Regions from separate parts of the Streptosporangium sp. NPDC000396 genome, predicted to be linked through region 1. Evidence: riboswitches for the same ligand, from Rfam matches in the RefSeq annotation. Region 1 holds a riboswitch; the other holds the start of a gene.
What was found. A riboswitch is a leader RNA that binds a small molecule or an ion and turns the genes downstream of it on or off. The one in region 1 is predicted to bind thiamine pyrophosphate.
Positions count from the first base shown of each region.

Region 1 (7,717 bases):
GTCGAGGTCAGATGGAACGCGCCGTCCTCCATCAGGCGCTCCCGGATCCGGGCCTGGTCGCCCGTGCCGTACCGGAAGCAGACGATGTTGCTCTGCGGCTCGTACGGGCACTCAAAGCCGGGCCGTTCCCGGGCCAGCTCCCAGAAGCGATGCGCCGTTTCGTACTGCCGCGCCACGTAGTCTCCCAGGCCCCGCTCTCCCCGCCAGGCCAGGTTGAGGAAGATCTTCAGGCCCAGCTCGGCCTTGGTGCACTCCACGGCCCTGCCGATCAGGTCGAAACCCTGATCGCCGTAGAACAGGTAGCTCGCCTGTTGCCGGAAGGCTCCATCGAGGTCGGCCCCGCGCTTGGTCAGGACCGCGGCCGCCAGGCCGGAGGTCCGCAGCATCTTGTGCGCGTCCCAGATCAGCGAGTCGGCGAGCTCGATGCCGTCGAGCAGATGCCGGTACTCCGGGGTGAGCAGCGCCGACGCCCCGTGGGCACCGTCCACGTGGAACCAGACGCCGTTGGCGGCACAGAACTCCCCGATACCGCGCAGATCGTCATAGAGCCCGGTCCCCGTCGCGCAGGCGTTGGCCACCAGGGCCATCGGCCGCCGCCCCGCCCGCCGTACGCGGTCCAGGGCCTCGGGCAGACGCGCGACATCGACCCTGCCCAGCTCGTCCACGTCCAGCGGCATGACCGCGCGCTCCCCCAGGCCGAGAATCGCCGCGGCGCGGGTGAGCGAGTAGTGCGTCGACGCGGGCGCTAGCAGGGCGAGGTCACCGGGGACCCCGTCGGTCCACGCCTGCGGTACGGCCGCCGCCCGCGCGGCCAGCAGGGCGGTGAGGTTGGCCAGCGACCCTCCGTGGGTGAGCACGCCGCCTCCCGCCTCGCCGTACCCGACCTTGTCCAGCATCCAGCGCAGGACCTCGAACTCGACGGTCGCCGCGGAGGCGCCCAGCTCGTAGATCGCCATCGGGTTGTTGATGGCCCCGTGGACGAAGTCGGCGAGCGCGGCCGGGAAGTCCGGCGCGGCGACCTGGTGGGCGAGGTACGCGGGGTGGTGCAGCCGGGTCCCCTCCTCCAGGTAGACCGCCAGGAACTCCGCGTAGCTCTCCGGCGTCATCCCGCCCTCGCGGATCCACCGCACCAGCCCGAGCCTGTCGGCCAGCTCGCGTGGCGGGCGGCGCCGCAGGACGGGCGGCAGGCCCAGCTGGCTCTCATCCACGTAGGTGGCAAGCCCTTCGACGGTCACACTGGCGGCGCGCACGAACTCTTCAACGTTCCAAGTCACATCGGGATAATTGTGGAATACACGGCAGATCGCCATCGATGACGAATTGGGAGGCAAGAAACACCATGAGAGCCGAATTTGATTCGATCGACAGGGCGATTCTGACCGAGTTGCAGAAGGATGCGCGCCTGCCCAACAAGGAGCTCGCAGAGCGCGTGGGCGTCGCCCCCTCCACCGCCCTGGAGCGGGTGCGGAGCCTGCGCCGCCGCGGCGTGATCACGGCCTTCCGCGCCGAGACCGACCCGGCGGCGCTCGGCCGCCCGCTCCAGGCCCTGCTCGCCCTGCGCGTCCGCCCGCACACCGGCCAGCTGGTCGACCCGTTGCGCGCCTTCGTGCTCGCCCTGCCCGAGACCATCGCCCTCTTCCACGTGGCCGGCCCGCAGGACTTCCTGGTTCACGTCGCCGTCCCCGACGCCGACCACCTGCACAGGCTCGTCCTGGAACGCATCCTGACCCGCCCGGAGATCGTGCACCTGGAGACGACCCTCATCTTCAAAACCGAACACCAACCCATCCAGCGCCCCGCCATATGACCAATCCCCGCAATCTGTAGAGTTAACTCTCCATGATGTAGGATTATCTCTACATGGATCGTCATCCCAACAAGGAGATACGAGTGACGATCGACCACATGGCCGCCGCTGGATGGATCATCGAGAAAGCGGGAGGTCGCGCGTGGGGACGTGCTTCGTGTCCTGGCGGACAGCAGGGATGCAGACCTCCTACATCCATTTGGTCCACGCCACGCTCGCCGGAGGCTCACGCGAAACGTCTTCGCCGCCTCGTTGACCAATGTCCGCACACACCTGAGGATGATCCATCGGAGGGAGAGTGAACTCCATGACCGTCTACAGCTTCGAGCTGCGCTTCACCGCCCCGGCCGGCGAATCGGTGATCGACACCCTGTATGAATCGGGGTGGGACGATGCCACGGTGTCGCTCGACCCCGAAACGGGCGGACCCGGCATCGCCGCGTTCGATCGGGAGGCCGCCACGGCAGTGGAGGCGATCGCCTCCGCGATCGTCCAGGGCCGAACGGCCGGAGTCGAGATCACCGGAGTGAGCGAGGATCTCGTGACACTCGCCGAGATCGCCGATCGAGCTGGGCGGACCTTCGCCACGGCCGACCATTGGGCCGCCGGCCGTCGCGGACCGGGGGGATTTCCCGCACCAAAGGTGCAACGGCCTCGCGTGAGCCTCTGGTCGTGGGCGGAGGTCGTCACCTGGCTGCACGAGAACCGCCTGGCCGAGGTGTCGCTGATGGAGGTGGAGGTCGCACGGGTCTGTGAGATAGCCGATTCGCTGATCCGGGCGCATCGTCTCCAGCGCCGGCTTCCCGTCAAGGACCGCGAACTCCTCCGTCACGCGATGGCCTGAAGCGGCAGGGCCGGTTTCGCCCCCATCCCGTTCCGGAAACGATCCTCGGACTTGGGCGTGTTTCATGGATCTTTTCGCGGCGTGGGCGAGGATCCACGAAACACGCCTTGCGTCAGCCCTCGGCCAGAGGCAGGTAGATGCGGCGGCCTCGGCGGGCGAACTCCTCGGATTTCTCCCTCATTCCCGCGGCCAGGGCCTCGTCTTCGGCGATGCCATGTTCCTCGGCGTAGGCGCGCACGTCACGGGTGATCTTCATGGAGCAGAAGTGCGGCCCGCACATCGAGCAGAAGTGCGCGGTCTTCGCCGGGGCGGCGGGGAGGGTCTCGTCGTGGAAGGAACGCGCGGTGTCCGGGTCGAGGGAGAGATTGAACTGGTCCTCCCACCGGAACTCGAAGCGGGCGTCGGACAGCGCGTCGTCCCACGCCTGCGCCCCGGGGTGCCCCTTGGCCACATCCGCCGCGTGTGCCGCGATCTTGTAGGCGATCACACCCGCCTTCACGTCGTCGCGGTTGGGCAGTCCCAGGTGTTCCTTCGGGGTGACGTAGCACAGCATCGCGGTGCCGTACCAGCCGATCATCGCGGCGCCGATGGCCGAGGTGATGTGGTCGTAGCCGGGTGCGATGTCGGTGGTCAGCGGTCCCAGCGTGTAGAACGGCGCCTCGGAGCAGAGTTCCATCTGCAGGTCGACGTTCTCTTTGATCTTGTTCATGGGCACGTGGCCGGGTCCTTCGACCATGACCTGGCAGTCATACTCCCAGGCGATCTTCGTCAGCTCCCCCAGCGTCCGCAGCTCCGCCATCTGGGCCTCGTCGTTGGCGTCGTAGATGGAACCGGGCCGCAGGCCGTCGCCGAGGGAGAAGGTCACGTCGTAGGAGGCGAAGATCTCACACAGCTCCCGGAAGTGCGTGTAGATGAAGTTCTCCGTGTGGTGGGCGAGGCACCAGGCCGCGAGGATCGAGCCCCCGCGCGAGACGATCCCGGTCTTCCGGCGGGCGGTCAGCGGCACGTACGCCAGCCGCACGCCCGCGTGCACCGTCATGTAGTCGACGCCCTGCTCGCACTGTTCGATCACCGTGTCGCGGAAGATCTCCCACGACAACGACTCCGGGCGTCCGCCGACCTTCTCCAGGGCCTGGTAGATGGGTACGGTGCCGACCGGCACGGGAGAGTTGCGGAGGATCCACTCGCGGGTCTCGTGGATCCGCGAGCCCGTCGACAGATCCATGATCGTGTCAGCGCCCCAGCGGGTGGCCCAGCGCATCTTCTCGACCTCTTCGTCGATCGAGGAGACGACGGCCGAGTTGCCGATGTTGGCGTTGATCTTCACGAGGAAGTTCCGGCCGATGATCATCGGCTCGCTTTCCGGATGGTTCACGTTGGCGGGCAGGACCGCCCGGCCACAGGCCAGCTCGTCGCGGACGAACTCCGGCGTGACGCCCTCGCGTAACGCGACGAACTCCATCTCCGGCGTGATCTCGCCGCGCCGTGCGTGCGCGCGTTGCGTGATGCCGGAAGGGTGCGCCGCGCCGGGGGAGCGCCACGCCGATCTCAGCGGAGGCAGGCCCTCGTTCGGATCGGCCGTGTAGGCCGGATCGGTGTAGGGCCCCGAGGTGTCGTAGAGGACGACGGCGGAGCCGTTTGTCAGCGGCACCTCGCGCATGGGCACACGGATGTCCGGACGCGAGCCGATGAGGTAGGTCTTTCGGGCAGGCGAAACCATTGAACGCTCCCTACGCCGGCATTACCCGGTCAGGTTCAAGCGGTCGGTGGCCGCGTCAGCCGCCCTCTCAGCCCGGTGCGCCGGGCTCCCGCGTTCGGTCTTCATGACGTTAACCCGAGATCACCCCATTGCCGCAACCCCCGGCTCTGAGGTATGGGCGCCACCTTGTGCCCTTGTGATCCGGCGGGCCCACCCGCCGGGCAGGCCCGCCGGACACCGGGAAACGGCCGGTGGAGTGCCGCCGTCAGGAGGCCGGTGCCCGCCAGGAGACCGGTGCTCTAGGTGATGTCCACGATGGGCAGGCGGAGGGCGCCGGGGGCGGCGGCGGGCACGACCGGGTTCTTGGGAGCGACGGGCGACAGACGCACGTACGGGGAGCCCGGGGCGGGACGGAGGTCGGCCTCTCCCTTGTTGGGCCACAGCGACATGGCGCGTTCGGCCTGGGCGGTGATGGTGAGGGAGGGGTTGACGCCGGGGTTCGCGGAGATCGCCGAGCCGTCGACGATGTGCAGGCCCTGGTGGCCGTGAACGCGATGGTAGGGGTCGATCACCCCGGTGTCGCGGTCGGCGCCGATGACGCAGCCGCCCAGGAAGTGCGCGGTGGCGGGGATGTCGAACAGGTCGAGCCAGGTCCCGCCGGCGATGCCGCCGATCTCCTCGGCGGCGTGACGGACGAACTCGTGACCGGCCGGGAGCCAGGTGGGGTTGGGCTCGCCGTGGCCCCGCCTGGAGCGGAGCTTCCAGCCGAGCGGCCCCCTGCGCGCGGACAGGGTGATCGAGTTGTCCTTGGCCTGCATGACGAGGGCGATGATCGCGCGCTCGGACCACCTGCGATGGTCGAACAGCCTCGGCACCAGGTGGGGCCGGCGCAGGGCCTCACCGAGAAACGCGAGCCAGCGCGGCGCCCCGCCGCCGTCGATCAGGAGGGAACGGAGCATGCCCATCGCGTTGGAACCGTCGCCGTAGCGGACGGGCTCGATGTGGGTGTAGGCGTCGGGGTGGATGGAGGAGGTGATCGCCACTCCGTGGTTGAGCTTCTCCCCCTTGACCGACGGCCGCTCGAACCCGAGCAGTGCCTCGGAGTTCGTCCTGGTCAGCGCGCCGAGCCGGTCGGACAGCCGGGGCAGCGCCCCCTCGGCCTTGAGACGGTGCAGCAGGCGCTGCGTGCCGTACGTGCCGGCCGCGAAGATCACTTGCTCCGCCGTGAGGGTACGGCGCCGCCAGGGCGCCCCCGTCTTGCTCACCTCGACCCGGTAGCCGCCCTTCACCGGGCGGACCGAGGTGACGGTGGTCTCCGGATGGACCTTCGCCCCGGCCTTCTCGGCCAGGTAGAGGTAGTTCTTGATGAGCATGTTCTTGGCGCCGTGGCGGCAGCCCGTCATGCACTCGCCGCACTCGGTGCAGCCTCTGCGGCGCGGCCCGGCGCCGCCGAAATAGGGGTCGTCGACCTCCACGCCCGGCTGTCCGAAGAAGACTCCGACCGGGGCCAGGTGGAAGGTGCCGCCGACGCCCATCCGGTCCGCGACCTTCTTCGTGATCTCGTCGGCGCGGGTGAGGGTGGGGTTGACCACCACGCCCAGCATGCGCTTGGCCTGGTCGTAGTAGGGGCCGAGCTCGGCCTTCCAGTCGGTGATGCCCGCCCACTGGGCGTCCTGGAAGAACGGGTCGAGGGGTTCGTAGAGGGTGTTGGCGTAGACCAGCGAACCGCCGCCGACCCCGGCGCCCGCCAGGACCATGACGCCGGTGCCCTTCTGCCCGCGCAGCACGTGGATGCGCTGGATGCCCTTCAGCCCGAGCCCCGGCGCCCACAGGAAGTCGCGGACCCTCCAGGAGTTCTTGGGCAGCGTGCTCTCGTCGAAGCGCCTTCCGGCCTCCAGCACGGCGACCTTGTAGCCCTTCTCGGTCAGCCGCAGCGCCGAGACGCTCCCGCCGAACCCGGACCCGATCACCAGCACGTCATAGTCGAACATCCACGATTCCCTTCGGGCGATGACCGGACCCCACCAAACACAGCCGGACCCCACCGGACCCCACCGGACCCAACTGGACACGGCCGTCCCCCGGCTGCCGCGACGGTCAACGGCCGAGTGCGTGACCGTCGCGGGCCTCACCTGCCGCGGGTCTTACTTGAGGTGGAACCTCTTCATGGTCTTGAGCAAGCCCGCCAGAGTGTCGGCGTACTTGTCGTAGGTCATGCCGAGGATCGGCTCGAAGCCCATCCAGGAAGCCTGGCTGGAGATCGTCTGCACCTCGGTGTACTTCAGCAGGCCCTCGGCCCCATGGCGGCGGCCCAGGCCGGAGGCCTTCATCCCGCCCATGGGCGCGTCGTAGGAGGCGTAGGCCGAGCCGTACCCCTCGTTGATGTTGACGGTTCCGGCCTTGATCCGGGAGGCCAGCGCGCGGCCCCGGGCCAGGTTCCGGGTCCAGACGGAGGCGTTGAGACCGTAGGCGGTGTCGTTGGCCTTCTCGACCACCTCGTCCTCGTCGTGGAAACGGTAGATCGAGACGACCGGGCCGAAGGTCTCGTCACGGCACAGGTTCATGCTCTCGTCGACGCCCGCCAGGATCGTGGGCTCGTAGAACAGCGGGCCGACGTCGGGGCGGGCCTTCCCTCCGCTGAGGACCTCGGCCCCCTTCGCGACGGCGTCGTTCACGTGAGCGCTGACCGCGTCGAGCTGGCGCTGGGAGGTGAGCGAGCCCATCTGCACGTTCCAGTCGAGCCCCGAGCCGAGCTTCATGTTCCTCGCCTGACGGACGAACTTCTCCACGAACGCGTCGTGCACGGCGTCGTGGACGTAGAGCCGCTCGATGGAGATGCACAGCTGCCCGGCGTTGGTGAAGCAGGCGCGGATCGCGCCCTGGGCGGCCATGTCCAGGTCGGCGTCGTCGAGCACGACCATCGGGTTCTTGCCACCGAGCTCCAGCGAACAGCCGATCAGCCGTTTGGCCGCCTCCTCGGCGATCTTCCGGCCGCCCCGGGTCGAGCCGGTGAACGCCACGTAGTCGGCGCCGTCGATGAGCGGGTCGCCGACCTCGGCGGGGTCACCGAGGACGACCTGCCAGATCTCCCTCGGCATCCCGAGCGAGACCAGCAGGTCGATCGTCCACAGCGTGGACAGCGCGGTCTGGGTGTCGGGCTTGTGAACGACGGCGTTGCCCGCGAGCAGGGCCGGAACGACGTCGGTGACGCCGAGTGAGAGCGGGTAGTTCCACGGGGAGATCAACGCCACGGTTCCCTTGGGCTGGCGCATCTCGATCGTCTTCGTCGCGACGGGGAAGATGCCCGCGCGGCGCTTGGGCGCGAGGAGGCCGGGTGCTCGCCGTACGTAGTAGAGCGTGCAGCCCG
Region 1 is NZ_JBIAZA010000032.1:15,202-22,918, forward strand. Features, by position in the region: gene ACFY2X_RS37445 (pyridoxal phosphate-dependent decarboxylase family protein) at 1-1,274, opposite strand, end outside; gene ACFY2X_RS37450 (Lrp/AsnC family transcriptional regulator) at 1,340-1,807, shown strand; gene ACFY2X_RS37455 (hypothetical protein) at 2,115-2,651, shown strand; gene thiC (phosphomethylpyrimidine synthase ThiC) at 2,764-4,371, opposite strand; TPP riboswitch at 4,360-4,473, opposite strand; gene ACFY2X_RS37465 (GMC oxidoreductase) at 4,650-6,341, opposite strand; gene ACFY2X_RS37470 (succinic semialdehyde dehydrogenase) at 6,495-7,717, opposite strand, start outside.

Region 2 (7,717 bases), on a different contig from region 1:
CGGTGCAGGGGCGGCAGGACCGGCCGGTGGCGGAGCCCGCTCCGGGGGCCGGACCGGGCGACACGAAGCCGAGGGCGACCTCAAGGGTCTACGGCAAGGCCAGGCAGGGTTCCAGCCCGGTCAGGCCGATGAAGGGCTCGGCCGCACCCGCCGGCGGCGGTTCCTCCGAAGGAGGCGGCGGCTTCTCCGGAGGAGGGAGGGGCGGGATCCGGATGCCGAACATCACCTGGCGGCCGAAGCGGCCGGGCAAGCTGGCCGTGCGGATCCTCGTCGGCCTGCTCGTCGTGCTGCTGGTGCTCGCCGTCGGCGGATATTTCATGATCAATTCAAGGCTGACCCGGATCGACGCGCTCGGAGAGTACGACGGCCGCCCGGCGGACACTCCCGGCACGAACTGGCTGCTGGTCGGCTCCGACAGCCGCCAGGGCCTGACCAAGGCCCAGCGCAGGAAGCTCGCCACCGGCAACTCCATCGGCCGCCGCACCGACACGATGATGCTGCTGCACATCCCCGACGGCGGCGACCGCCCGACGCTGGTCAGCCTCCCGCGTGACTCCTACGTGCCGATCGACGGCCACGGCCGCGGCAAGCTGAACGCCGCCTACGCCTTCCAGGACGGTGGCCCCAAGCTGCTCGTCAAGACCGTGGAGAAGGTCACCGGGATCCGGATCGACCACTACATGGAGATCGGCTTCGGTGGCTTCGTGGGCATCGTCGACGCCATCGGCGGGGTCGAGATCAACGTCAAGGAGAGCATCAAGGACCCCAAGGCGGGGATCGACCTGAAGAAGGGCCTGCAGGTGCTGGACGGCGGCACGGCCCTCGGCTACGTCCGCACCCGCGCCACCGGCGCCATCCCCGACTTCGACCGGACCCAGCGCCAGCGCCAGTTCTTCTCCGCCGTGGTGAAGAAGGCCGCCAGTCCCGGAGTCCTGATCAACCCCTTCCGATCGGTGCCGCTCGCGCTGAGCGCGGCGGACTCCGTGTCGGTCGATGGGGGCACCGGCGCCTTCAACCTGCTCTCCCTTGGCCTGGCCATGGGAGACAACCCGGTCACCACCGTCGTCCCGGTCGGCTCGCTGCCGACCATCAACGGCGAGGCGGTCGTCCAGTGGGACAGGGCCAAGGCCCTGCGCATGTTCGAGGCCCTGGCTCAGGACAAGCCGGTGCCCAAGGACGTCCTCGGCAAGTGACGGCTCGGGAGACCGGGGCGGCCGCGTTTCCGATGGAGGGCGGCTCAGCCGCTCGCGGCGACGGCTCCGGCGATCGTCGCGGCCATCACGGCGCTCATCACGGCGGAGTTGATGGCGGCGATGCTCTTGGCGACGGCCTCGCCGGCCCACTCGCCCTCGGTGATCTCCTTGATGCGCTTCTTGTCCGCGCCGGGGAACGCCTTACGGTCGATCTTGACCGCATGCAGGATGGCGACCAGCACGGCCACACGCTCGTCGGGATCGGCCCCGGACAGCACGTTCTGGACGCGCTCACGGATGCCCCGCTCGACGCTCGGGTCGCGTTCCGGGTAGCGGGTGCTGGGGAAGATTCCCAGGATCTTCCGCTGTTCCTCGTGCAGGACACCCTGCTCGGCCAGGCGGGAGAGCAGGCGCTTGCGGAGCTTGTTCGAATGAAACTTGTAGACCCACCAGTCGGGCTTGCGCTCCTTGGACTCCGCGGCGATCCGGGCCAGCGCCGTGTCGAGCTCCTCGTCCCCGAGGGGCGTGGAGTCCAGGACGGCGACCTTCTTGCCGACCAGTTCGATCCGGCCGTTGATGGCGAGTTCGGCCAGGAGAGAGCCGCCGAGCGCGGCGTCCAGCTCCGCTGAGCTGATCAGTTGTCTGCCCTCTTCCTCGCTGTAGGCGAGCAGGAGGACTTCTTCAGCAATGGTCGTCACTCCCCAACCCTACGGCGTAAGCACTACGTAAGCGTCGGAGGCCGATCCTCGGGATACCTTCGGCCTGAAGCAGGAGGTCACCATGAGAATCAAGAAACTGCTCCGTCATCCGGCCACCTGGGTGGCCGTGGCCTTGGGCGCCGTCGCCTTCGGCGTCGCCCTCTATCTGTTCCAGCCGTGGCGCCTGTTCACCACGGTCGAGGTGAACGAGGCCGCGCCGGCCGCGGTCGCGAGCCCGGGGGCCACGACCTCGCAGGCCACGGGCGCGCAGGCGCCGGGTAAGCCCGCGAAGCCGGCCGGCGGCCCGAAGACCCTGGCCACGGGGACGTTCGTCTCGCACGAGCACGACACCAGGGGCAAGGCCGTGGTCCTGAAACTGGCCGACGGAAGCCGGGTGCTCAGGATCGAGAACCTGGACACCTCCGACGGTCCCGACCTGCGGGTGTGGCTGAGCGACCAGCCGGTCAAGGAGGGCAAGGCCGGATGGTTCAACCTGGACGACGGCAAGCACCTCGAACTGGGCGCGCTCAAGGGCAACAAGGGCAACGCGAACTACGCCATCCCCGCCGGAGCCGACCTGGACAGCCTGAAGACCGTCACCATCTGGTGCAGGCGCTTCAGCGTCTCCTTCGGAGCGGCCGCCCTGGCCTGAGACAATGCTCTGCCTATGAGCATTTCTGCGGAACTCCACGCCATCGGCCGTCCCCTTGTCGAGGCGCAGCTCGCCCATCCGACGGTGGCGGGGATCGCGAGGGGAGACCTGGCGGAGCCGGTGTTCCGGTCGTGGCTGGAGCAGGACTACCTGTTCCTCCTCGACTACGTGCGGGTGTTCTCCCGGCTGGCCTGGCAGGCCCCTGACGCTCATCTGGGCGACCTGGTGGACCTGGCCCACGCCACCTTCCACGAGGAGCTCAGCCTGCACCGGTCGCTGTCGGCCGAGTTCGGCGCCGACCTCGACGGAGCGAAGAAAGGGCCGGCCTGCGCGGCCTACACCTCGTTCCTGCTCGACTCCGCGGCGGACTACGCCGACGGCCTGGCGGCGCTCTACCCCTGCATGTGGGGGTATTCGACCCTGGGCCGCATCCTCGCCGAGAACCCGCCCGCCGAGCCGCGCTACCGCGCCTGGGTCGACACCTACGCCCATCCGGGCTTCGCCGAGCTGACCGAGCGCATCGCCGTGATGATCGATGAGGCCGTGCCCGACCTGGACCGGGCCAAGGAGCTGTTCACCCGGGGGATGGCTCACGAGCTCGCCTTCTGGGACGTGCCCTGACCCGGCCCGCGTCACCTTCCGGCCGCCGGCGGAGCGCGACGACCCGGCTTCCGGCGGAAGCACGGCTGCGTCACCGGGGCCGAACCCGCTCACTACCTGGGCGTCACCAGGAATTTCGCCCTTAAAATCGGATCCGGGCTCGAAGACCGGGATACGCCGGTGCCGCGCGCCTCACCGGCGCCCGCGTGCCGGCCTTCACCGCCGGAGGCGTGCCCGCCGTACGGCATGCGGGCCGGAGCGGGGGCCGCCGCGATCGGCACGGAACGGCTGGATCCTCCTTAAGGGGATCTATGCATCCATGTCGGTGAGTTGCGGGCGGTCGAGCCACTTTGCGCCCCATCTGGTGACGGACTTGAAAGAATGAATGACATGACTGTTCCTGAGGTCGAAGTGCAGGCCGTGCCGGACGGCGCGTTCCTGCTTGACGTACGCGAGCACGACGAGTGGCGGGCCGGCCACGCGCCCACGGCCGTCCACATCCCGCTCGGCGAACTGCAGGCCCGGGTCGAAGAGGTGCCCAAGGGCGAGCCCGTATACGTCGTCTGCCGTGTCGGCGGCCGTTCCGCGCACGCCGCGGCCTGGCTCAACCACGTCGGCTGGGACGCGATCAACATCGGTGGCGGCATGCAGTCCTGGCACTTCGCCGGCCGTCCCATGGTCAGCGAGAGCGGCCAGGACCCGTTCGTGGCCTGACCTGACCCCTTGCGGGGATTCGCGGCCTGATTCACCCCCTTGCGCAGAGGGGAATGAATGACATAATTCAGGGCGAATTGTCTACCGCGGGAGCTCGGGCGCAAACCGGGCTGAGAGGGCGGAATCACGCAGAGGGTCGCTTATACCCTCCGGCGCGCCGCCGACCGCATGAACCTGTCCGGGTAATGCCGGCGTAGGGAGCGTTTCATGGCGCATGACGTCATCGATTCCAAGCATGCCGAGGCCCCCCTCACCCTCGACCAGGCTCCGCCGAAGACCCTCGGCATGCTCGACCAGGGCGCGTTCTGGGCCAACCTGGGCGTCAGCCTGCTCGGGTTCTCCTTCGCGCTCTACGTGGTCAACCCGCTGCTCGACGGCAACCCGCTCACCTTCACCGCGGCGCTGACCGCCTCCCTCGTCGGCAGCCTGATCGGCACCGCGATGGTCGGCCTCGCCGCGGTGCCGGGGGCGCAGACCGGCCAGCCCTCGATGGTGCTGCTGCGCGGGCTGTTCGGCGCGAAGCTCTCCTACGTCCCGACCGTGCTCAACATCATCCAGATGATCGGCTGGGGCGCGTTCGAGCTATGGGTCATCGCCATGGGCGCACAGGCGATCTTCGGGTCGTCCATCCCCTACGCGGTCTGGGCGATCGCGGCCGGGGTCCTGACGACCGCGCTGACCATCTATCCCCTGGGCGCGATCAGGCTGATCAGGCGGTTCGTCACGATCGGTGTGATTATCTCGGTGGCCTGGTTCGCGGTGGTCTTCCTCCGCGAGACCCCCGCCCAGACCGGCGGCTCCTGGCACGCCTTCGTGTCGGCCGTGGACTTCGTGATCGCCCTGTCGGTCTCGTGGGTGCCGGTCGCGGCGGACTACGCCAGGCACTCGCGCTCCAGCCGCGCCGCCTTCACCGGTGTCGTCGGCGGCTACACCATCGCCCAGGTGGCGTGCCTGGCCGTCGGCGTCTACGCGGTGGCGCTCGCCGGCCACGAGGTGGTGGACAGCCAGCCGACCGCCGTGTTCGCCCCCTTCGTGGCGGCCCCGCTCGGCGCGCTGTTCTTCGGCATCCTCGTGCTGCGCGAGACCGACCAGTCGTTCGCGAACGTCTATTCCACGGCGATGTCGCTGCAGAACCTGATGCCGCGGGTGGACCGCCGGATCTTCTCCGTGGTCATCGGCGTGCTGGCCACGGGCGTCGCCCTCGTCGTCGATGTCAACTCCTACGGGGCGTTCCTCAGCATCATCGGCGCGGTGTTCGTGCCGATGTTCGGTGTGCTGGCGGTCGACTACTTCCTGCTCGGCCACGGCAGGAACTGGGACACCTCCGAGAACGCGCCCTCCCGGTGGTCCATGGTGATCCCCTGGGTGCTCGGGTTCGTCACGTGGTGGCTGCTCGCCGCGCCGCCGAAGGTGCCGTGGTGGGCGAACTTCTGGAACGGCGTCAGGGAGGCCATCGGCTTCGTCCCGCAGCCGTGGATGAGCGCGGCCGTGGGCGCGTTCCTCGTCTCCGGTCTGATCACGCTCGGCCTCGGCGCGTTCCGCCGCCGCCTGTAGGCGGGGCGGCCACCGTACGGGTCGCGGGCGGTGACCCGCGAGGCTCACGGTGGCCGCTACGAGTCGCGGGCGGTGATCCGCGAGTCTCGCGGGCGGTGGTCATGAAGCCCTGTGGACGGTGGCTAGGAGCCCTGTGGGCGGTGGCTGGGAGCCGCCGGGCGAGTGGCTCCCGCCGCCGCCCTCTCGACGCGCAGCAGCCGCTCCTTGGCGGCGGCGCCTCCCGCGTAGCCGCCGAGGACGTTCTCGCTCTCGACCACCCGGTGGCAGGGCACGATCACGCAGACCGGGTTGCTCCCGAGCGCGTTGCCGACCGCGCGCAGCGCCCTCGGCCGGCCGATCCGCTCGGCGATCTCGCGGTAGGTGGTCACCGTTCCGTACGGCACGGCGAGCATCATGTGCAGCACGGTCCTGGCGAACGGGGTCGCCAGTTGCAGGTCGACCATGGCGGTGAAGGTGCGGAGCCTGCCGGAGAAGTAGGCGTCCAGCTCCCGGCGGACCGGGTCGAGCCGCCGGGCGTCCGGCCCGATGAACGAGCCGATCTCCCTGCTGACGCGCTCGAAGACGACGTTTTCGTTCTCGTAGCTGCACGCCACCACCCCTCGGCTCGTCACCGCGAGGGTCAGGCGTCCCACGGGGGCGTCCAGGGTGCCGAACGCGATGTCGGGGTGGGTTATCCCTATGTAGTCGGGCGAGGTCACCCGTAGCAGTGCGTCGAGGTCGCCGGATGACATGGCCCCACCCTTCCGTGTCCAGGTGTGTGGTGACCGCAGGGTATCGGACGGATCACCCTAACGAGTGTCAGCACATGCGGACGAAAGTGCCAAGATCAGGCTGGTTAACGCGGCACTATGGATGTGTGGGTGACAACAGGGCCGCCAGTGACGACGGCATCGGTCGCGCGGTCGTCGCCAGCGCGCCCAACGCGATCGTCGCCCTTGACCGGGACCAGACGGTTCTCACGTGGAATCCCGCCGCCGAGCGGCTGTTCGGCTGGTCCGCCACCGAACTGCTCGGCCGCCGTGCTCCGATGGTTCCCGAGGAGCTGATGGCCGAGCACAACGCGGTCCTGGAACGGGTCCGCACCGGTGGCCAGGTCTCGCTGCGGACCAGGCGGTTCCGGCGGGACGGCAGCCTGCTCGACGTGCGGGTGGACACCAGCGCGCTGCGGTCCGCGGCGGGAGCCCTGCTCGGCTACGTCAGCGTCTACCACCTGGCCCAGGACGATGAGACCGCCCACGACCGGGTCGCCCGCCGGGCGCAGCTCGTCCGCAGGCTCACCGACGTGGTCGCCGATATCAACGCCGAGCGGGAGCTGCCCGCCGTGCTCGACCGGATCGCGGCCAGCCTCGCCGAGCTCACGGGAGCGGACGCGGGCGGGTTCGTGCTCATCGAGGGCGACCGGGTCCGCCTCGTGGCCAGCCACAAACTTCCCGACTCGCTGCGCGACTCCACCGCCGACCTGCGCACCAGCCTGGTCGGCAAGCTGCTGCGCACCGGCAGGACCGTGATGCTGGAGACCGGCGACCAGGCCCGGCTGGACGAGCTGATCTGGTCGCAGCTGCCGGGCCTGCACACCATCGCGCTCGGTGTCGCGGCGGTGGGCGGCCGGCCGTACGGTGCGCTGTACGCCCTGTTCGCCAAGCGCAAGGCCGGTCACGTGGAGCTGGAACTGCTCGAACTGCTCGCCGGGCACGCCGGGATCGCCGTCGGCAACGCCATGGCCTACCAGGAGGCCGTACGGCAGCGCGCCCACGAGAGGGCCGTGTTCGACGCCAGCGCCGACGGCATCGCGGTCCTCGACGATCTGGGCCGGGTCATCCAGTGGAACCCGGCGGCCGCCGAGCTGACCGGTTTCCAGGCGGCCGACGTGATCGGCGGGCCGCCGCCGTTCCCGCTGCCCGAGCCGGGCGACAAGCTCACCCTCCAGCTTCCCTCCGGCGCCTGGCTGGACGTGCTCTGCGCGGAGATCGTGGAGACGGGCGAGATCGTGGTCGACTTCCGTGACGTCACGCGGGCCAAGGAGCTGGAGGAGGCCAAAGACCTCTTTCTCGCCACCACCAGCCATGAGCTGCGCACCCCGATCACGGTGGTCCGCGGTTTCGCCGGCACACTCGACTCGCGCTGGGACAGCATGACCGACGCCGAGCGCCGTGCCGCCGTGCACACCATCGCCGAGCGGGCGCGCTCTCTCGGCCAGCTCATGGACCACCTGCTGCTGGGCTCTCGCGCCGGGGCGGGTGAGCTGACGCTGAAGATCGAGGGTTTCGACCTCGCGGAGCTGCTCAGGGCCGCCACGCTGGGCCTGC
Region 2 is NZ_JBIAZA010000012.1:218,460-226,176, reverse strand. Features, by position in the region: gene ACFY2X_RS21385 (LCP family protein) at 1-1,193, shown strand, start outside; gene ACFY2X_RS21380 (GPP34 family phosphoprotein) at 1,238-1,891, opposite strand; gene ACFY2X_RS21375 (DM13 domain-containing protein) at 1,974-2,543, shown strand; gene ACFY2X_RS21370 (TenA family protein) at 2,559-3,164, shown strand; gene ACFY2X_RS21365 (rhodanese-like domain-containing protein) at 3,525-3,857, shown strand; TPP riboswitch at 3,934-4,075, shown strand; gene ACFY2X_RS21360 (purine-cytosine permease family protein) at 4,065-5,411, shown strand; gene ACFY2X_RS21355 (methylated-DNA--[protein]-cysteine S-methyltransferase) at 5,534-6,142, opposite strand; gene ACFY2X_RS21350 (PAS domain S-box protein) at 6,217-7,717, shown strand, end outside.
Region 2: it holds a riboswitch for thiamine pyrophosphate, as region 1 does, so the genes downstream of both, ACFY2X_RS21360 (purine-cytosine permease family protein) here and thiC (phosphomethylpyrimidine synthase ThiC) in region 1, are expected to answer to the same signal.